DNA from 2 places in the Exiguobacterium sp. Helios genome. Region 2 is predicted to be linked to the other one. Evidence: predicted binding sites of a transcription regulator. Region 2 holds the regulator's gene; the other holds the start of a gene.

Region 1 (4,594 bases), 690 kb from region 2:
TGTCCAAGAAGCTGATTTACAAGACATCCTCGACATCTATAACGAAGGCATCGAAGATCGGATCGCGACGCTTGAAACGGATACCAAGGAATTATCTTTCATGCAGGACTGGTATCAGGAACGGACACCCCGCTATGCCGGGTTTGTAGCGTATGAAGGAACGACGATCCTTGGCTTCATCTCACTTGACCCCTACAATCCGCGCCCCGTCTATCAATCGGTCGGTGAACTGTCGGTCTACATCACCCGGACCCACCGCGGACAAGGCATCGGGCGTCAGCTGCTCCATGTCATTGAAGAACACGCGATTACGCAAGGGTTCCACAAGTTGATTCTGTTTACGTTTCCGTTTAACAGACTCGGTCAAAAACTGTACATCCGGTCCGGTTTCCGGATTGTTGGAACATTTAAGGAACAGGGTATGCTCAACGGGTATTATGTCGATGTCCTGGCGATGGAAAAGTTGCTTCCGAAAACGATCGACGAGCAGATATGATTAGTCCGGCGTCTGAATGGGAAATGAACGAACAGTGAAACATTCCCAACCCGAAAGGAAGACTGCCTGTGGATATTCAACAGATCCGTAATGCGACACTCGTCGTTACTTATGCCAATCAAGTATTTTTAATCGATCCGTTTCTCGGTGAAAAAGGAACCTTACCGCCGTTTGGTCACACACCTAATGCCGTTCCGAACCCGCTCGTCGACTTACCGGTCGATATCGCAACGTTACTTGATCCGGACGCGATTTTCGTCACCCATCTGCATGCCGACCATTTTGACGAGACGGCAAAAGAAGTGTTACCGAAACAAATTTCGCTTTATGCACAAAATGAGTCGGATGCGGCCACGATCCGCGAATCCGGGTTCACGAATGTATCTTCGTTTGAGAACGGACTGTCGCTCGGTGATATCCGTGTCTCCCATACGTCGGGACAACACGGTGTCGGTGAAATCGGTCAACGGATGGGTACGGTGTCCGGTCTCGTCTTGAAACATCCTGACGAACCGACGCTCTATATCACCGGTGACACGATTTGGTGTGATGAAGTCGCGAAGGCAATCGAACAACATGCGCCGGATATCATCATCGTCAACAGTGGTGCTGCACAATTCCTGACCGGCGAACCGATTACGATGTCCCAGCGTGATCTGCTTGCTGTTCATGAAGCGGCGGCTGAAGCCACGATCATCGTCTCGCATCTCGAGTCCGTCAACCATTGTCTCCTGCGCCGCGATATGATTGCCGACTTTCTGGCCGCTCATCATCTGTCCGCACATTTCCTCATCCCGGATGACGGTGAAACCATTTCCTTCTAAACAAAATGAAGTCCACTGTCCCGAGTACTACCGGGACAGTGGACTTCATTTTGTTTATCGTTAATCGTGACTTGGAATGACGAGTCCGAGTAAACGGGCAAATGTGATGGCCTGGCTTTCCGTAACGACGGCACCCGGTAAGAAGCGTGGATCAATCGTGATTCCGGACAGATCGGCATGCCGCAGATCGAGTCCTTTTAACGCCGTCTCGACCCATTGGCTTTCCGATAAATCAACTTCATGCAGACGGAAATCGGTTGGCTTCATTTCAAAGAAATGGCTTTCCCGCATCGTCGTCTGCTCCAGTGCGACGTGACGTAACGCTGTCCGGATAACTTGAGCATAATTAGCCTGACAGTTTTTGATCGTCACATGATCGATTGTATTGGACTCAAAGTGAATCCCGGTCAGACGACAATCCTCAAAGACGATCCGGTGAAAACGACTGTCCTGAAACTGGCAGCCCGTCAAGTCACATTGTTCAAACCGGACATTTTCAAATGAAGCCCGTTCAAAAACCAGTCCTGCAAACGAGACGTTCCGAAAACAGACTTGATTGACGTCCAGCCGTTCTGTCAGCTCGACCGGTAATGTCTCTTTTTCATACAGCGTTTGGTACAGATACGGGTCATCGATTTCGACATCCTCAAAGGTTTCTGCTGTCAATTGATGCGGTAACTCGGGTAATTGAATGATTTGTTTTTTCACGTACTTCCCCTTCTTTCTTTACTTCACTTTCATCTTTCTTAGTGTAGCAAAGATTGACTCTTTTTTTGGTTTTTTGATTTGAGACCGACTGAGACCATGATATAGTCAAATCAAAAACAAGAACAAACGTTCTTTTATGTATCAAGGAGTGTTTCCGATGAACCCGACTATCTCTTTTCCCGATCGACGCATCTTTTGTGTCGACAGTGTCTCCTTCTATGCCAGTTGCGAATGCCGTTACCGAAACCTTCCTCCTTTGACGACGAAACTCGCTGTCGTATCAGACCTTCATCGATCCGGATCCGTTATTCTTGCGGCCAGTCCCGCCTTAAAACAACTTGGCATTAAGACAGCTAGTCGTCTTTATCAAATTGAGCAGCTGCCTTCTCGTGAGCGGAAACAGATTGTGCTCGTCGAACCGCGGATGCTGGCATACATGAAAACATCAATCGAAGTACTGGATGTCTTGCATCAGTTTGCACCTCCCGACGCGATCCGGATCTATTCGATTGACGAAAACTTTATCGATATGACCGGAACGGAACGGCTTTTTGGCTCAGATGTTGAAACGGCTCAAAAAATCCAGACGGCGATTTGGCATCAGACCGGCATTCCGGTCCGGATCGGGATTGGTCCGAACAATGTCATCGCAAAACTGGTCCTTGATTTACGTGGAAAACGTGAAGGCATCGCACGATGCGGATATGCGGATGTTTCCCGGTTGCTGCACGATTTTCCGATTCGTAAAATGTGGGGCATCGGACGGATGATGGAACAGAATTTGCTGGCGCTTGGTATCGAAACGATTGGTGACCTGGCAGCAGCACGGGTGGAAGATCTGCACGAACGGTTCGGCGTAATCGGGGCAGAACTTTGGCATCACGCCTGGGGAATTGACAGTTCTCCGACGATCATCAATCCCCTGACTTTATTTCAGACCACATCCGATGCCAAACGAACGATCGGCCATGGAGTGACCTTGATGCGTGACTATTACCAGTACGAACAGATTCGTTTAGTCCTCTCCGAATTAGCAGGTGATGTCGCGGCACGGGTCCGTTTTTCTAATCAAGTCGGTTGGACGGTGCATCTCGGCGTTCGCTACTCCCGCCATGTCACCCGGGATGGCTTTTCGAAACAGCTCCGCCTGCCTTATCCGACAGCCGATGAACGGCTGTTGTTGCGTTACGTCCTCCAATTGTTCGAACCGAATTGGCTCGACGGTGAACCGGTTCGCTTTCTATCGGTCGCCCTCGGACAACTCACCCCGGATCAAGGAACACTTCAATTGTCCTTGTTTGAGGACAATACAAAGGTCTGGCGCAGAAAACGGTTATTAAAAGCCATCGACCATGTCAATTTACGTTACGGAAAAGGAACGATCCGGCTGGCGGTGTCTTTCCTCGATACAAGTGTCGCGAAACGCCGGCTCCGATTCGTCGGCGGACATCCGGGAGGTGATTTACATGACACGTTACCGTGACCGCGGAAATCTCAAGTGGCTTCCCTTTTTGATGCCGGAACACATCCAGTTGCTTAAAGCCTATTATCTTGAAAAACATCACATCGATTTTCCTGTCATCGATGAACAACTGCAGTATCCTTGGCATTTTTTACTCGAACAATCATTAATAGAAGGAACCGAGCTCGAAATCACGTATTATAGTGAAAGAGGCTATGTCACGACATCCGGATTCATCGAGCAGGTTCACCGTGAGCGCGCGTACCTTGTTTTGCGCGGGTCCTCACGGATTGAAATTCCGCTCGGACGAATCATCCGGATCGAAAACGGGTAGAAGAGACAGAAGCTGCTGTACGATACGCACTTATTTTAAGAATTGTCATTGAAAGAAGGATTGATTGGTATGATGGAATGGTTTACCGGACTTCCGGTCGTCATGCAAGCCCTGCTTGCCGGTATGATGACCTGGGGATTGACGGCACTCGGGGCCGCACTTGTCTTCGTCTTTACGACGATTGAAAAACGGGTCATGAATATGATGCTCGGCTTTGCAGCCGGTGTCATGATTGCGGCGTCGTTTTGGTCCTTGCTTGCCCCGGCAATTGAATTTACGGAAAAAGATGGTGGGATTGCCTGGTTGCCGGCCGCAATCGGTTTTCTGGCAGGCGGTTTTTTTGTCCGCCTCCTGGATTTTGTAACTCCCCATCTGCACTTATCCGCTCCGCTCGAAACCGCTGAAGGTCCTTCGACCGGTCTGAAAAAAACAACGTTGCTGTTTCTCGCGATTACGCTCCACAATATCCCGGAAGGACTCGCGATCGGTGTCGCTTTCGGTGCCGCCGCACTGAACATGGATGGTGCGACCGTTGCCGGTGCCTTGACACTGGCACTTGGAATCGGGATTCAAAACATGCCGGAAGGGGCTGCTTTGTCGATTCCGCTTCGCGGAGAAGGCATGTCACGTCGGCGGGCTTTTAACTACGGACAATTGTCGGCGATCGTCGAACCGATTGCCGCTATGGTCGGAGCTGCTGCCGTCTTCTTTATTCAACCGCTCTTGCCGTATGCTTTGGCGTTTGCCGCCGGCGCAATGATTTTCGTCGT
Region 2 (4,594 bases):
CATATGATCCGCCCATAATGTAAATGCCATCGGTGCTGCACCCATCGGCATTCCCGGGTGACCCGAGTTCGCTTTTTGTACTGCATCAATTGATAAGGTACGAATCGTATTTACTGCTAATAATTCTACTGTTGTCATGTTCGTCAAAACAATCATCCTCTCTCTTTTTCACAAATTCCTCCTCATTTTAGCATACCCACAAATGTGATACAACTTTTCTAAATAGTATGTCACATTGAAATGAATGCGCTCTCTATTGCCGTTTTCTTGGCACTTTCGTGATACATATTACGAACGTTTCACCAAAAAAAGCTACGCCACTCATCCCAATGAGTGACATAGCTTTTGTCATTATTGTTTGTTCCGTTCTTCTTCCTGCGCTTGCTTTAGTTTTTCAGGTGTTACGTCGGTTCCTTCTTCATCGACGATTTTGATGCCCATCATCTGATTTTTGAACGAACCACGGAATGCTTCCAGATAGGCAGTCCGTAATTCTTTTTGTTCCGCTGTTTCTGCATCAGTCAGTGGTTCGACTTTTGATTTATTGGCTAATTCGTTAATCCGGTCCAGTTGTTCTTGTGATAACATGATATCCCTCTTTCTGTTGACTCAAAGTTGAGCTTTCAATAGTAACCTTACTGTAAAAGACACGAAAAAAAAAAGCAAGTTTGATGCGCCGCTGAGGCATCAAACTTACTTCCTTATTCGTACGTACTGACTACTTCTTTATATTCCAGATAACGCCGGTTGACGGTCGCTTTCGAAATGTCGTGTCCCATCCCTCTTAATGTCACCGCGATGTCGGCGAATGTCAGTCCTAACTCACGTAACCGGACGATTTCTTCAATCGGGACTTCCTTTCGGCTCCGACCGGCATTTTCACCTTGACGGTTGAGGTTCTGCTCGGGACGAAATCCATTTTCGACAGCCCGTCGCATCCCGCGGGCAATTTTCGCATTATGCAGTTTCCGTTGATACTCTTCGACGAGCGATACAATTTCAAGAACCATCGCTTCGGCGTCTGCCAGTTTATACTCGCCATCCGATTCCATCGTCATCAGTTGAACCTGATGTTTTTGGAACGTATGTAAAATGGCGATTTTGGCATTCCCGCGTCCGATCCGCGTATCATCCGTCACGAGAACGGCATCCACGGCTTGACGTGTGACGTAATCGAGAACGGATAACATCCCTTCCCGATCAACGTCATAACCACTTTCCTTTTCCGTGATGATCTCCACGACTTCAAATCCTTTTGTTGCAGCGAGTCCCGACAGTTCCGATCTTTGCCGCTCAAGCGAGCTGTCCTGTGCTTCTTTTTCCGTCGAGACGCGACAGTAGATTACTACTTTCACTGTACTTCACACCCCTGTTCGTTCTTTGACAACCTTTACAGTTTGTCATTGTTGCGCGATTGGTACAACGATTTTGTTTTTCGAAATGACATGAGTCGTCTTCAGTTCATTATTCTCGATCAACCACTCGACATATTCCTGATCTGTCATCGATCCGTCATTATAGACTTCGGCGACCTGTTCGACGGTCGCGTTTTGATCGACTGTGACAGAAGCCGTCAAGAGTTGCTCGACCTTCTCGTCCGGTCGAGGTGTTAAAAGGAAAAGAATGAAAGCCAGGCTGAGCGTATAAAAAACAATGGAAAAGGCATGGGTACGAATCGTATGCATCATGATAAATCCCTCCAGTTAAAAATGTTTTTAGAATAGATGTTCTCGGAACAATTGTTCGCATAACTCATCTTAAACCAAGAACCGGTGTTCGGTCAACACAAAATGTCGAACAATTGTTTGTACGCTCATTTGTTCTATGTTATAGTGATTTTAGAAACATGTATTCCTATAACCTTCAAAAAACCAATCCGGAAAGAGGTGGCAATTCATATGCGGAAAATGTCGAAACGACAACAAGAAATCCTTGACTACATCGTTGCTCAAGTGAAACTGAAAGGGTATCCCCCATCAGTTCGTGAAATCGGTGAGGCTGTTGGTCTTGCTTCAAGCTCAACGGTACACGGTCATTTGGATCGTCTAGAAAAACGCGGACTGATTCGCCGTGACCCAACTAAGCCACGTGCGATTGAGATATTGCTTGATAAAACTGATGAAGATCACGAAGCCATCGTTCATATTCCCGTCATCGGGAAAGTAACGGCTGGTTTTCCAATCACGGCCATCGAAAACATTGAAGAACATTTCCCGCTTCCTGCCCATTACGTCGGGAACGAAAATGTCTTTATGTTGACGATTGATGGTGAGTCGATGATCAACGCAGGTATTCTAGACGGTGACCGGGTCATCGTTCGTCAGCAAAACACAGCAGAGAATGGTGAAATCGTCGTTGCTATGACCGAAGATAGCGAAGCGACTGTCAAACGGTTCTTCTTAGAAGATCAACAAGTACGTCTCCAACCAGAAAATGATTCGATGGACCCGATGTATTTCGATAACGTCTCGATTCTTGGCAAGGTCATCGGCGTATATCGGACGATCCACTAAGCGAGGGACCAGCACAGCTGGTCTTTTTTTATGCCTTCTGGAAATGTACACGATACAGTCAATACCGTTGCTTTAACCGGCTATGTTGCGTATTCGGTCGCAACCCAGCAGACGGATTGGCTTCCAACCGCTGTCGGCATCGCCGTCGGCACCCTTTGGCTTTCACCAGACCTCGACTTGAAGTCCGAACCTTACTACCGGCACGGTCCTTTACGGGTCCTTTGGATGCCTTATGTCAAAATCATGCCCCACCGCTCCATCTGGTCGCACGGTTTGATCATCGGCGATCTCATTCGCCTGATGTACAGCGCCGCTTTTCTGATTCCGCTTTTATTTTTGGCGCTGTACCTGAAAATCATTGAATCGAGTACGGTCGATTCCTGGTTCGCGTCCATGCCTGCTTTCATCATCGGCGTCATGGTTGCCAGTACGATACATATTGTCCTTGATCACTCCAGCAGCTTCTTTCGAACAAAAAAGAAGCGGAAAAAGCGTCGTTGAAAATCCTTCGTTCATTGTAAAAATGAACGAAGGATTTTTTTAGTATCCATTATTCATTTTTTTAAACATAAATTAAGGAAATTTTAATTCAAAGATTTGAATTAATTGTATTGAAAACGTTCTCAATTAGATGTAGGTTTAAATGGAAAGGCCATTATTTGCTTTAATCCAAAGGGAGGGTTTTTGCATGAGTAACTTTACAAGTGAGCTGATTGGAACAATGATTCTGATTTTGCTCGGCGACGGAGTCGTTGCAGGGGTTGTCTTGAGAAAGACGAAATCTGAGAACGGCGGCTGGATTGTCATTACATTCGCTTGGGGTCTCGCCGTCATGACGGGAGCATACATTGCTGCCTCGAGTGGTGCACATCTCAATCCTGCATTGACATTGGCGCTTGCCATGAATTCCGATTTACCGTGGGCAGACGTACCTGTCTATATCGCCGGTCAATTAATCGGAGCATTCATCGGTGCAGTACTCGTTTGGCTTCATTATATGAAACACTTTGAAGCGACTGATGATCAAGCAGCAAAACTGGGTGTGTTCGCAACAGGTCCGGCGATTCGCCATACACCGTCAAACCTGATTTCAGAAATCATCGGGACGTTTGTCTTGGTATTCGGAATCCTGTCATTTGGTCTGACAACATTTGGTGACGGACTGAAACCATTCATCGTCGGTCTTCTTGTCGTCGTCATCGGTCTCTCGCTCGGTGGTACAACAGGATATGCCATCAACCCGGCCCGTGACCTTGGTCCGCGGATTGCACACGCTATCTTACCGATTAAAGGAAAAGGTTCATCTGACTGGGGTTACTCGTGGATTCCAATCGTTGGTCCGATTATCGGTGGTGGAGTAGCCGTCTTGCTGTATCAACTGCTGCAAAACTGATTTTGTTTGACACCTACATCTCAAGGGGGATTTCAGCATGGAAAACAAGTACATCTTAGCACTCGACCAAGGAACAACAAGCTCACGCGCCATTATTTTTGACCACGATGGTCAAATCGTGAACTCTGCGCAACGTGAATTCAAACAATACTTCCCGCAACCGGGCTGGGTCGAGCATGATGCCAATGAAATTTGGGGATCAATCCTCGCTGTCATGGCGGATGCTCTCGGAACGGCTGATATCAAACCGAGCCAAATCGCAAGTATCGGAATTACGAACCAACGTGAGACGACGGTCGTCTGGAACAAAGAAACAGGTAAACCTGTCTATCACGCGCTTGTCTGGCAATCCCGTCAAACATCCGGTATCTGTGATGAGCTGAATGCACAGGGTCTGAACCAAACATTCCGTGATAAAACAGGTCTTCTGATTGACGCCTACTTCTCAGGGACAAAAGTGAAGTGGATTTTGGATAACGTTGAAGGGGCACGGGAACAGGCAGAAAACGGAGAACTTCTATTCGGAACAATCGACACATGGCTCGTTTGGAAGCTGTCTGGTGGAAAAACGCATATCACAGACTATACAAACGCTTCCCGGACATTGATGTACAACATTTACGAACAAAAATGGGATGATGAGTTGCTTGAAATCCTGACAGTTCCAAAATCAATGTTACCGGAAGTC

The links. The regulator LexA, encoded in region 2, represses DNA repair genes until DNA is damaged. The targets are predictions, from matches to a motif close to CGAACATATGTTCG.
Region 1: the regulator LexA is predicted to act here: its motif matches at 2,148-2,161, upstream of HNY42_RS03615 (Y-family DNA polymerase).

What each region holds. Positions count from the first base shown of each region.
Region 1 covers NZ_CP053557.1:683,313-687,906, reverse strand. Annotated here, with positions in the region: gene HNY42_RS03630 (arsinothricin resistance N-acetyltransferase ArsN1 family A) at 1-496, shown strand, start outside; gene HNY42_RS03625 (MBL fold metallo-hydrolase) at 565-1,320, shown strand; gene HNY42_RS03620 (pentapeptide repeat-containing protein) at 1,381-2,028, opposite strand; gene HNY42_RS03615 (Y-family DNA polymerase) at 2,186-3,511, shown strand; gene HNY42_RS03610 (YolD-like family protein) at 3,495-3,824, shown strand; gene HNY42_RS03605 (ZIP family metal transporter) at 3,894-4,594, shown strand, end outside.
Region 2 covers NZ_CP053557.1:1,375,598-1,380,191, reverse strand. Annotated here, with positions in the region: gene tkt (transketolase) at 1-156, opposite strand, end outside; gene HNY42_RS07050 (DUF896 domain-containing protein) at 352-588, opposite strand; gene HNY42_RS07045 (YneB family resolvase-like protein) at 702-1,355, opposite strand; gene HNY42_RS07040 (cell division suppressor protein YneA) at 1,401-1,688, opposite strand; gene lexA (transcriptional repressor LexA) at 1,899-2,513, shown strand; gene HNY42_RS07030 (metal-binding protein) at 2,544-3,014, shown strand; gene HNY42_RS07025 (MIP/aquaporin family protein) at 3,202-3,906, shown strand; gene glpK (glycerol kinase GlpK) at 3,944-4,594, shown strand, end outside.